Regions from separate parts of the Paenibacillus sp. 01T424 genome, predicted to be linked through region 1. Evidence: predicted binding sites of a transcription regulator. Region 1 holds the regulator's gene; each other region holds the start of a gene.
The links. Region 1 encodes LexA, which represses DNA repair genes until DNA is damaged. Its sites were predicted from a motif close to CGAACATATGTTCG; they were not measured.
Positions count from the first base shown of each region.

Region 1 (4,244 bases):
GCTCCTGTACTGGCTGTGACCGTTATTTCATCCATCTTCAAGTAACTATTCATTTGTTTCTCAATGTAAACTTGAGCAGATTCACCGATACTGAGTGCGATTATTATTGCTGCGCATCCAATAGAAATACCCGCAGCGCATAATGCCGTTACAACCTTTCTACGCCTTACCTGATCCCATGATAATCTTGAAATATCACTAATTCTCAATTTGAATTCCCCCCGCAAGCATACTTTCTCGTGCGGCTTCCTGATCCGTTACGAGATAACCATCTCGCAGCGTGATAATTTTTTCCGTTTGTGCTGCTACCTCACGTTCATGGGTTACGATAATAAAGGTAGTATCCATCGTTTTATTCAACTGCTTCAAAATCATAATAATTTCTTCCTCTGTTTTGGTATCCAAATTACCGGTAGGCTCGTCCGCAAAAATAACCGATGGCTCTGTTATCAATGATCTTGCAATACTGACACGCTGTTGTTGTCCTCCCGAGAGCTGAGATGGGAATAACTCTGCTTTATCAGGAATTCCTACCTGCTCTAATAACGAAAGAGCTTTTTTCTTCCGTATTGAAGGATGCATCGATTGAAATACAAGCGGAAGCTCCACATTTTCCCTAACCGTCAAGTTGGCTATCAACTCATACGCTTGAAAAATAAATCCGATATGCTTCCGTCTAAACTCTGCCAAGCGGTTTTCATTCATCGTTACAATATTATGGTCCGCAATAAAGATTTGGCCTTCTGTAGGCTTCATTAAGCCAGCCATTAAGTTCAGTAAAGTAGATTTACCGGAACCGGAGCTCCCTAACAACGCAATCATTTCTCCCTTATGTACGTGAAAGCTTATTTTCTGCAGTACAGCGGTCGTTTCATGCCCATTCATAAATGAGTGGGATAACTCTTCAACTCGTAACAAAATAGCATCTCCTTTCAGTCCCCTTTAATAGACGGCAAAACCAAGGGTTAACCCTGCAGTAAACATAAAAAAACTTTCTAAAGAAGTAGATTGGCCTGCATCTACTTTAAATAGAAAGTAATTTTTTGTATGAACTATTGAATTGTAATGGAAAATCAAGCTAAATGCTAGGAATAATTAACTTCTGTCCTGGCTTTATAACTGTTGATTGCAGATCATTCCGATCTTTAATCAAATATACGATATATCTGATATCATGGCTGCCATCTGAAACTTGTTTTGCAATATTCCAGAGTGTATCACCTGATTGCACCCTAATAATTTGTTCTTCCGCGGAAGCGGCTTCGGGAGTATTACTCGAAGCGTATGTCCCCATAAGTAGGAAGCTCGTAAACAATAAGAAAAACACAGCAGTGCAAACGACGAGCTTAACAGTATGACGCTTTATGAAATGCCTAATCAAGCGGTTGACCTTTGTTGCTTTGTTCGTATCTTGTTTATGAATGGTTCTATAAAAACTTGGACTAGTTATCATTTATCAACACCCCAAACGTTTGTTCTGTTTTTAGATTACACGAACAAACGTTTGGTGTCAACGAAAAAATACGAACCTCTGTACTTAAGAACTTATGTTTGTACGAACTCGAGTTCTATGTTATAATTTTTTGCAAACCTACTAATGGAGTGATTGCAGTGTCGAAGATTTCTAACCGACAACATTCAATTCTTGAATTTATTAAGAATGAAGTTCGGGAGAAAGGCTATCCACCCTCCGTTCGAGAAATCGGCGAAGCTGTTGGATTGTTGTCCAGTTCAACCGTTCACGGTCATTTGGACCGTCTAGAGAAAAAAGGTTTAATACGCCGAGATCCTACTAAACCGCGTGCTATTGAAATTTTGGATCAAGAAGGCTCTGATGGCATTATCCCGCTTTCCGTAGCTAGAGTACCTATTGTTGGTAAAGTTACCGCTGGTGTGCCGATTACTGCTACAGAAAATATTGAAGAATATTTCCCGCTTCCTTCCCATTTTGTTGGTGACAGCAGTGTTTTTATATTGAATGTCATGGGCGAGAGTATGATTGAAGCAGGTATTCATGACGGAGATTATGTTATCGTTCGTCAACAGCAAACGGCAAACAATGGTGAGATCGTAGTTGCAATGACTGAGGACGACGAAGCAACAGTCAAAACATTTTACAAAGAGAAAAATCATATTCGTTTGCAGCCGGAAAATTCCACAATGCAGCCTATATTACTTCAAAATGTAACGATTCTAGGTAAAGTCATTGGACTTTTCCGTGATATTCATTAATACCAATTAATATGTACATAAAGAAAAGGCTGAATCAACGACGTTGATTCAGCCTTTTCTTTGGCTATTACATTAACTTTCTTGCTTAAAGGTTTGGTAACGTCTGCCATTCTCAAGTCTTTCAACAAAATTCTGATTTGTGAGCTCTCCAATGACATGGGTCCAAAATTGTTGTGCGGGAACATTACGTTCAAGCTGATACAGCTCCCGCTCTCCTTTATGCTTTTGTACAACTAGCTTAGCTGCTTGTTTACCAACACCAGATCTTCTATATTTTCGCATAATAAAAAAATGTGCAAGTAAATTATAGTGTCAGTCATATTCAGTTACTTTTTTGGTTAATGCAAAACCAGCGATCTCGTCGTTCACAGTAATGATATAAGGAAAATAAGCATCGGTCTCCTGCCAATAATTTTCCCAATCGGACAATTGTGTATATAATTCTAATGAATTTACAGCAGCATCCGTATACTCTGTAAAGTCGTACATATAAAGCTGAGGCTAATTATTTATACAAACCTGCTTCTTTAACTTAAAAACGCAATGCCTGCATCAATTAATCAGCAAATGACAAACACCCAATCACTATGAATTTATRACGCATAACATACTGTGTATTCAACTCGTAAGGAGGTGCATTGAAAAATGTCCGGTTACGTGGGTGGAGCTTTCTCAAGCTTAGGAATCATCTTAGTATTATTCATTCTACTGGTGATCATTGCTTGCAGTTGCGGCGGCTTTGGCTTCGGATATTAATTCGTATTTGAGCCATTCTTCATATTAACAAAAGAAGATCCATTTGATGGATCTTCTTTTTGCTATTCATGCTCCTTTCAACCACTACTTTGTTATTTAGATGGAGAGATTTTAAATTACACGTTTTCTTAGCAATACTGCTGTTGTTCTTAAATTAGAAATTCGTATTAGCTTCTTGCGGTCAAGTTTCGGATAATCATAAAGTAATCCTTCATATACAATTTGCATTTGCTCATGTTTAAGAAAATCATGAGGTGTAACTTGCGCGGATGGTCGTTCCCACAAGTTTATACCACTGCTCCGCATGGCTTCAGCAACAAACTGGGAGCAGAAATATGAATCTGTTGGCTCGATATTAAGCTCAAGCAGTACACCTAACAATCCGATTAAATTGTATCGGTAATTTTCTTTATTTTTTTCAAACTCACGAATGTATTGAAGCAATGCGGCATGTTGTTTTTCTGATAAAGCAATCTTTAGAAGAACACAGCGCGTATTAGGGAAATATCGAAACGTTCCAGTATAGACGTTTTCTTTGACAAATCCAGCGATTAGCGGGTTGTTCGCACGTTTACGCCCAAAGCTGTATATATTCTTCAGATTTATATCCAGTGCAAGTGAAGCGTGATTATAGGGTGCACCAGTAAATAATTTGATCATTCGAGTAAACCATGTGCCCGTGTCCGTAAGCAACACATAAATACTGCCATTGGTTTCTTCATCTATTCTAGTTTCTGTCATGATGCTCACCTCATTTATCTTTGATTATCCAGGTTATAGTTAGGTCATTTTTGAGTTTAAGATATATGTCACGATTTCGTTTATTAGCTTGGGTTGATTAACTGTTATGAATATAACAACAATATAACCACCCGAATAGTACTAACTCTATGTGGTACTGGCTCTAGTCAACCTAAAAAAGACCAGCCACAAACACATTATCCATGTATTTGACTGATCCTATAAAAGTTTATTTTACTAATAACGCATATATATCATCGACATATAAGCACTAGACCGTAGCTCTTAGACCTGTATACTTTTCTTTAGGCGCGATTTGAGTCCACTGCTTAATTATGGCTCTAATAATCTTTAAAACCAAACTCAGCGCATCTTAGACGTTGCTGAGCGATGATATAGGTTACTTATCGACACATGATTAACATATGCCTGTGCCTTCACTTCATTAGGCTTTATTTCAGCTGTATAACTGTACGCAAAAAAAACCTCAACGCCAGCAGCGTTGAGGTTTTTGA
Region 1 covers NZ_JBFTPZ010000036.1:18,388-22,631, forward strand. The annotation lists gene AC1DPK_RS24135 (ABC transporter permease) at 1-209, opposite strand, end outside; gene AC1DPK_RS24140 (ABC transporter ATP-binding protein) at 199-918, opposite strand; gene yneA (cell division suppressor protein YneA) at 1,079-1,453, opposite strand; gene lexA (transcriptional repressor LexA) at 1,612-2,232, shown strand; gene AC1DPK_RS24155 (hypothetical protein) at 2,545-2,721, opposite strand; gene AC1DPK_RS24160 (sporulation protein YjcZ) at 2,878-2,988, shown strand; gene AC1DPK_RS24165 (hypothetical protein) at 3,100-3,729, opposite strand.

Region 2 (4,244 bases), on a different contig from region 1:
ACGACGGAAACCGTCGTCTCAGCCACATGATCTGCCGCACAGCGCTGAATAGCTAGTGATATAATATCACGGGCTTTCTTATCGGCCTCTTCTTTCGCTTGCTGCTCGATCTCTTTAATCATCTGTGCTGTCTCATGTCGTACTTCCTGTTCAACATTGGATAAAATGATCGATTTCGCATCTTCCGTTGTCAGACTCGATATACGTTCCAATTCACTTAACTGTTGCTTGTAAATGGAGTCGATCTGCTCTTGCGTTTCTTCGATCCGTTTTTCTTTGTTGGCTACAGTTTCTTCTTTGCGTTCTAGCGCTTCTAACTTTTTATCCAGCGACTCCTCTTTTTGGAGCAAACGTCTTTCCTGACGTTGAGCCTCGTTGCGACGTTCACGAATGTCTCTCTCGGCTTCGGAACGAAGTTTGTGGACTTCATCTTTTGCCTCTAGCACAGTTTCTTTCTTCTGAGCTTCCGCTTCTTTTTTCGCATTTTCTACGATTACAATAGCAGCTTGCTCAGCACTTGAAATTTTGGCCTCGGCAATCGACTTTCGAATAAAATAACCAATCCCAAAGAATATTGCGCCAACAAAGAGACAGATCAAGATCCAAATGATCTCATTAGGCATCTTGTTCACCTCCTTGTTGCATACACCAAGGCACTGCTTGGGATGATATTAGGTTTTCAACCGGCTTCAAACCGTTTAAACATTTACTAATTTGACGAAAATAATCGTATTGAATCAACTTTTGGAAGGAAAATTGATTCAATAATGAAGGAATACAACCTCATTTTATCTTTTCGTAAAATCAATTGTCAAGCAAAAGCCCATCATCTTCCTCGAATGAGTCTTCTTCCCCATCCAGATCGATCGACTTTATCACGTCTTTCACGATATCTCCCGGAAAGCCGCTGCGCATTAAATACCCCATAAGCTTACGTTTTTTCTCAAATGGTTCGCCTTTTAAAGATCGCCATTTCTTCTCCGCAGCCTTCTTAGCAGATGCTAATTCCACTTTCTGGTCCAGTGAACCGATTGCTTCTGCTGCGGCTTCTTTCGACACGCCTCGCTGTTGCAGCTCTTGCTGAATGAACCGTCGACCCTTTAAGCGATTCTTAAGCCGGCTGGTCGCAAATTGGCGTGCATATTGTTCATCATCCACAATATGCTCTCTTTCTAAACGGTCAAGGGCATACTGAATATTGTCAGCTTCAAAAAACTTGCGATTCAAATATTGCTCAATCTGCTTTCTCGTTCGCGGTCTAGCTCCCAAATATGCGATAGCCATTATATATCCCCGATAACGCTCATCTTCCATTCGTATTTCATCGGCCTGAGCTTCGGTTACAACTTGTCCCTTGGTCAATCGATAACGAATCAATATATCTTCATGCACGGACAGAATAGCTTTCTCTGACTCGGCAAAAAGATGGTATAACTTCCGTTCTTTTTTGTCTTGCTTAACGGATAATATCATCCATTCTTCTTCGGTTCTTGAATGGCTTTCGGTCATACGGTACATCCTCTCTAAACACAGCTTCGCCGTCCCTAACAGGACGGCGAAGCATCAACACGTATAATTGCCGGACAATTTATTCTAGATCTTCGAACTCTTCATCGTCTTCATCAGGTTTGAAATTAGCCTGAGTTGCTGCTGCAGACAAGTTGCTCGCATCGCGAATTTGCTTTTCAATAACTTCGGCAACATCCTTGTGATCTTTCAAATATTGCTTCGCATTCTCACGACCTTGGCCCAGACGCTCGCCATTGTAAGAGAACCATGCTCCGCTCTTCTGAACGATATCCATCTCAACACCGATATCAACAAGTGTACCTTCTCTGGAAATACCTTCGCCGTACATGATGTCCACCTCAGCTTGCTTAAACGGTGGAGCAACCTTGTTCTTAACAACCTTAATACGAGTACGGTTACCTATCATGTCATTGCCTTGCTTCAGCGTCTCAATACGACGTACGTCAAGACGTACGCTTGAGTAGAATTTCAATGCGCGTCCGCCTGGTGTTGTCTCGGGGTTACCGAACATAACGCCGACTTTCTCACGCAATTGGTTAATAAAGATCGCAATTGTTTTCGATTTGCTGATTGCTCCCGATAGCTTTCTCAAAGCCTGAGACATCAGACGAGCTTGAAGACCTACGTGAGAATCACCCATGTCGCCTTCGATTTCAGCTTTCGGTACGAGTGCCGCAACGGAGTCAATAACGATAATATCTACCGCGCCGCTTCTTACAAGAGCTTCGGCAATTTCCAAAGCTTGTTCGCCTGTATCAGGCTGCGAAAGCAATAGCTCATCAATATTTACACCAAGCTTGCTTGCATAAAGCGGGTCAAGCGCATGCTCGGCATCGATAAAGGCAGCTTGTCCGCCAATTTTTTGAACTTCAGCAATCGCGTGAAGCGCAACTGTCGTTTTACCAGAAGATTCTGGTCCATATATTTCGATAACCCGTCCACGCGGTAATCCGCCTATTCCCAAAGCAATATCTAGAGCAAGCGAACCGCTAGGCACGGTCTCAACTTGCATGTGTGTGGATTCTCCCAATTTCATGATGGAGCCTTTACCAAATTGTTTCTCAATTTGACGCAAAGCCATTTCTAGTGCAGCGCGACGATCCGACAAGAAACTCACATCCTTCTTTATTTATAATTTTATGATACCTTTTTTCCGGCAGGTTGACAAGCATTTTTTCGAACATACATTCGCCTTTTCGCTTCGCCCCCTTAAATGGACATAAAAAAACCGCAGCAAAGATAATCTTCGCTACGGTTCTTCCGATAACTAAGCTTTATTATAACGGTCAAACCGTCAATTGACAAACATTATTTATGGCAATCATCCATTTACCAAACATGCATCTGCCATTCCTAATCAGCAAAATTACCGTGCTTGCAGCGCAAGCCACAAACGATACAAAGCAGACTTTACTGCTCGCATTCTTATCATGCCTCTGCCGCCGCTCAAATTCAGCGTATGAACAGCGGTCGGTTTGCCGCGCTCGGCAATTCCTACATAGACAAGCCCCACTGGCTTGCCTTCTGATTGTGCTGGTCCAGCAACTCCTGTCAAAGAAACGCCAAAATCAGCATCGGAGAGTTCTCGAACCCGCTCTGCCATTAAAGCGGCAGTCGAATCGCTAATCGCTCCAGGAGCCCCTTCGCCTTCAAGTTGAGTCATCGGAATGCTGAGCATATGATGCTTCATTATATTGGTGTAGGTGACAACCCCTCCTACGTACTCTCCACTGCTTCCAGGAACGTTTGTAATTAGCTCGGCAAGCAAACCCCCACTAATGCTTTCCGCGCTCGCCAGCTTGCGTCTTGAGGCTCTCAGCAGTTGTATAACCTCCTCCTCAAGAGGGATATCCTGCTCTGCATACAAATACTCGCCTACCCGATTCTTAATCTGCTGCACACTTTTATCGATTTTCAGATCAGCCTCAATGGAAGAGCTCGCTTTGGTCGATACGCGTATCGAAACCTCGCCTTCCTTTGCATAAGGTGCGATCGTAGGATCAAGCTGCCCATCAATTAGATCCAGAAGCTTAGCTTCGAGGTTGGATTCACCTATCCCCGCAAACTTTAAAATGCGAGAATAAAGCGGATTGGCCTCTCCCAACATCGAACGCAGCCACCCTTCGCCGGCGCCTTCCATCATCGGCTTCATTTCACGCGGCGGTCCCGGCAGCAGCAAATAAAGTGTTCCATCAACAGACAAACCGTTGCCAACTGCTAAGCCTGTTGTATTTTCCAACGGAACCCCGCCATCGATCATCAAAGCCTGACGACGATTGCTCTCCACCATATGAATGCCGCGCGAGCTGAACATCTGCTCAATTGCTGACATAGACGGCTCATGAATACTCAGCTCACGGTTCAAATAATCAGCTAATACATCTTTTGTAAGATCATCTTGTGTTGGTCCGAGTCCGCCAGTAAAAACAAGCAAATCCGCTCGGCTTCTGCCGATCTCAATGGCTTGCCTCAGGCGAGCAGAATTATCCCCAACTACAGTCTGAAAATAGACGTCTACACCCAACTCTGCAAGCTTCTGCGATAAGTATTGGGCATTCGTATTAACAATTTGCCCGAGCAGCAGCTCTGTCCCGACTGCAATAATTTCTGCTTTCATGATTCAAGTTCTCCTTCATATTCAAATGTATGAGTAAATACAGGCATATAAGCAAAAGCATCTCCCCTTTTTGACGGAAAGATGCTTTACCATTATT
Region 2 covers NZ_JBFTPZ010000027.1:25,115-29,358, forward strand. The annotation lists gene rny (ribonuclease Y) at 1-623, opposite strand, end outside; gene AC1DPK_RS19730 (regulatory protein RecX) at 805-1,509, opposite strand; gene recA (recombinase RecA) at 1,589-2,638, opposite strand; gene AC1DPK_RS19740 (competence/damage-inducible protein A) at 2,897-4,147, opposite strand; gene pgsA (CDP-diacylglycerol--glycerol-3-phosphate 3-phosphatidyltransferase) at 4,240-4,244, opposite strand, start outside.
Region 2: recA (recombinase RecA) is a predicted target of LexA. The motif match lies at 2,708-2,721, and genes of this name have one in related genera.

Region 3 (4,244 bases), on a different contig from region 1:
TAATGGGTGCGAAATGCCGCAGGCTGCATCCAGTACGATATCATTTGGTGAAATGAGCGTTCGGCACCATTCATACTCATAGGGACGGCTCCACCAGGTTTCAGGCAAAGGATAGATAAGCGTATCTATCCTCGGATCAGTCGATGTGAAGAAGCGTGCTTCTTCGCGGCTGTGTTCATTTGGATTTAACATGCATTATTTTCCTCCCGCAAACGTGATTATATGGCAAGTTCACATGCAAGGCTCATTTTTCAAGCTTATGATGCAAGGGAAAGATTATGTATTTTACGTGTTTGTATGATGGGAAAAGGGGTTGAATAGATGGGTGCGTCATTCTCATTTCAGACGTTTCCGCGAATAGAGACGGATCGTTTTATTTTGCGAAAAACAGAGCAGCGGGATGTGCATGAATTGTTTGAGCTCTATTCCAATGATGATGTTGTCAAATATACACCGCTGCTGCCTTTCTCGGCAGAAGACGAGGCATGGCAGGAAATGAATTGGCATTTGGAGATTTATGCTCTACAAATAGGCATCAGATGGATAATTGAAGAGAAGAGCTCGGGTAAAGTAATCGGCACCTGTGGGTTTTTACATTACTTGAAGGAGCATGCGCGTACGGATTTAGGTTATGATCTATCTCCAAACTACTGGCGGAAAGGGATTATGAGTGAGGTAGCGGCGCCCATTATCGCTTTTGGCTTCAACAGCATGAAGCTCCATTGCATCGAGGCAAAGGTAGATCCGTCAAACACTGCATCGATCAACTTGCTCTGTAAGCTCGGTTTCAAACAGGATAGTCAGCCAAGGGAATTTGAGTTTGAGGATGGGAATTTTATTGAGCTGCTTGTATTTACGATGCTGCGCAAGGAGTTTGAATTATTGCACGCACGTTAGCGTCTTTCGCAAAGGACGTTTTCATCGTATAATAGGAGGAAGCGAGCCGCAGGAAGCTAAATGTATACTTGCTCGGCGGTGCTGCTTTATAATACTTTTTTTGGGAGGCATTACTAATGTCTATTAGCAAGGCGAGAAAAGCAAGGCAGAAGCTGGCGCAGCAAGGGCGCATGACGCCGGATGCACTGCGGGGCAGCTGGCTGGGCGTCAATCCAACGATCAAACGTACACCTACTTTGCAGGAGAAGCAGGCGAAGCTGAATAAGAAACACCGAAGGAATCACGCGAATTACAGCGATGGTTCCTTTTGTATTTATAGGGGTTGTTTGGTTTGGGAGAAGCAGGTTAGTTGACTTTGAATTTCGTGATTTTACTATGGTAATATGAAGACGTACATAATGAAAGCATGTTGCATTACATTGGGTTTGGTAAAAATTGATTTATGCCTATGTCATGCAACGGATACGAATCAATGACTCACAAACAGTCGTGCCAAGCAGGATTAAAAGTTAACTTTTGGGTATTAGTAAATTAACTTGCATCAAATCCTCGCTCCTCGCTATAATAAGAACAAACGTTCTTATTTGGAGGGGTGGCAATGGCCGCTAAAGAGGAAGAAGCCCGCGGAAAAGTCAGAATGGCAGCTAATCCACCGATACAGACCGAGGAAGAGCTTGTGCTGGTGAAGCAGTACGTTTTGCTTGGCATTGTTATGCGTATTTTGGATCATGATATACGTGTGATCGGCACTTCAGCCATTAAACTGCCGCGGTTTTATGAATCGATGATGCGCGGCATGCAGGATCGGGTGCTGCTTGACCTCGCTGGAATTAGAAGGAAATTCCGCGAAACAGGAATAAAGGTGTATGAGGAGAAGCGCGAAGCCGATGGTTTGCATGCCGAATATGTGTGCAGAGGGTACCATCATCGTTTTTTTATGCTCTGGGGCTTTGTAAAAGCGGAGTCTGAACGGGTGTTAAAACAGTATTTGTCCAGCTAATTTTGTAATTGTTCATGGTTTTGTCAAAATAACAAAAAAACTTTTCAGCTTTCCGTAGTTTAAGGTTGAGAACTTCGGACGATCTTATGTAATATAAGAGGTAGACATTATGATCGCAAAGGGGAGCACATAGCAATGCATAAGTGGATTATGTTTACTGTATTCGCAGCGGCGTCTTTGCTGGGCTTATATTTGCTCACATTCGCACTGCCAGCTAAGCCGGTTGATGAGTCTGCCTCGTTGCCAGAGGGCATGACTTTATTGAAGGTTGTAGCGTCCAACGATTTTGTATTTGATCAAAAAGAGTACAAAGTTAAAGTTGGAGACAAAGTTAGACTAAAACTTTCCAACAAAAGCGGTATCCACGGGATGCATATTGACGAGCTTCAAGTAGCTTTGGATAACGATCACCCGGAAACAGATTTGGAATTTAAAGAGCCAGGTACTTACAGAATCTATTGTTCCATTCCATGCGGTCAAGGACATACAACGATGGAATCGACTTTAGTGGTTGAAGCAGCCTAGTGCGTAATTGATTCATGTGCTGTAGAAATGAGAAAGGAGCCGAAAGGCTCCTTTTTGCCTAAAATAAAGCTATCGTGCTGAACGAGGATGATGCTCTTTATCACGACTGCGTACGATTAGAACGTCGGCGAGAAAGCCAAGCAGCGCCCATGTAGCAACAGTAAGCACATACATGAGCAAGACGTTAACCTCGTGCACGTCAACAAATAAATCAACGACCCAAGCGGGAATGCTAAACATGAAGAAAACAAGATTGTGCGGGTCGTAACCCGTGGAGTTGAACAAGCAGATAGCTAGTCCAATAATTGTTGCAACAATTGTAACCGGATAGCGCATAACGTACACCGAGCCCCTTCGTGTTAAAGATTGCCGTAATGCGACTGCATAGGTTATTATGTGACAAATAGACAAAAGTTATGCGTCAATATTAGAGGAGGAACTAAATAATGCTTACTCATATCGTATTTTTTAAATTAAAAGATGGCAGCGCAGAGAGCGTAGCGCGTACCGCACAAGTGCTTAGGGATATGGAAGGGCAAATCGAAGTATTAAAGTCGATTGAGGTTGGCGTGGATGTTGTGCATTCGGAGCGTTCTTACGATATCGCTCTTATTACGAAGTTCGAATCTTTGGAAGCGCTAGAAGTGTATCAAGTGCATCCTGTACATAAAAAAGTTATTGAACACATGATGCAAGTTCGTGAAGCTTCCGTCAGCGTTGATTTTGAAAGCTGAGAGGCAGGTTGAGCAGTTATGAGCGACATGAGGGATGTATACGAAATATTTACTTATTTGCTTGTTATCATATTTAGCAGCATTATTATGGTGGCGTGGCTGAAACGCAAAGGGAAAAAAAAGAAGCAAGGCTGAAAGCGGGCGACTGATTGATGTATTATGTGAATCGTGAACAAATAGCGGTAAGGTTGAATTCGATTACTGAAATTGCTTCGGCGCTGGACTCGCTTGCCGCTAATTGGCAGGGAACGGTGCTGGAGGGGCTGGCGCAGGAAAGAGCGCTGCATCTGGCTATTGAAACCGTAACAGATGTTGGCAGCTTCTTGATCGACGGGTTTATTTTGCGGGATGCGAGCAGCTATGAGGACATCATCGATATTACTGGCGAGGCAGGCGCGTTTCCGCTTGAAATGCAGGCGACGCTGACGGAGCTGGTGAAGCTTCGGAAGCCGTTAGTGCAGGACTATTATGTTTGGCCGAGAACTGAGCTTCATCCGCTTACGAAGACGCTTACTACTCTGCTGCCTGCCTTTAAGCAATCGATTGATGATTATTTAGAACGCGAGCTGTAGGCGTTTTTGCTATTTGCATGTAAACCATTACGATTGCAGAGCAAGCATAGATTATGACTTTATGATTGTTTTACGCTTGATTTACGAAAAACTAAAAATACGTTACAATGACGCTATCAAGCCTGCAAAGGTGGTGAAGGGTTGAAGCGGATGAAAACGGCAAGTGCATCAGATATAACGGCAGCTTCGCGCGGCGATCATTCCACGCGAGAGCGCATATTGATGCTGCTGAAAACAGGCGGCAGATTGAATGCTGGTTCCTTGTCAAGCGAGCTCGGACTAACGGAAATGGCAATCAGGCGGCATATGTATGCACTAGAGAGCGAAGGCAGCGTGAATATCGTATCGGTGCGGCAAGCCATGGGCAGACCGCTCCATGCGTATGAGCTGACAGCTGAGGCGGATGAGCTTTTCCCAAAAAATTATCATATGCTCGCACTCGACTTGCTGGGCGAGCTCGCTGATGACCCGGATACCGCAGCGCTTATTGACCGGATGTTTGATGGACGCAAGAAC
Region 3 covers NZ_JBFTPZ010000025.1:15,855-20,098, reverse strand. The annotation lists gene AC1DPK_RS18785 (class I SAM-dependent methyltransferase) at 1-192, opposite strand, end outside; gene AC1DPK_RS18780 (GNAT family N-acetyltransferase) at 322-897, shown strand; gene AC1DPK_RS18775 (hypothetical protein) at 1,014-1,250, shown strand; gene AC1DPK_RS18770 (YhjD family protein) at 1,496-1,897, shown strand; gene AC1DPK_RS18765 (cupredoxin domain-containing protein) at 2,033-2,422, shown strand; gene AC1DPK_RS18760 (hypothetical protein) at 2,492-2,758, opposite strand; gene AC1DPK_RS18755 (Dabb family protein) at 2,869-3,156, shown strand; gene AC1DPK_RS18750 (DUF86 domain-containing protein) at 3,309-3,728, shown strand; gene AC1DPK_RS18745 (helix-turn-helix transcriptional regulator) at 3,879-4,244, shown strand, end outside.
Region 3: AC1DPK_RS18770 (YhjD family protein) is a predicted target of LexA. The motif match lies at 1,465-1,478, and genes of this name have one in related genera.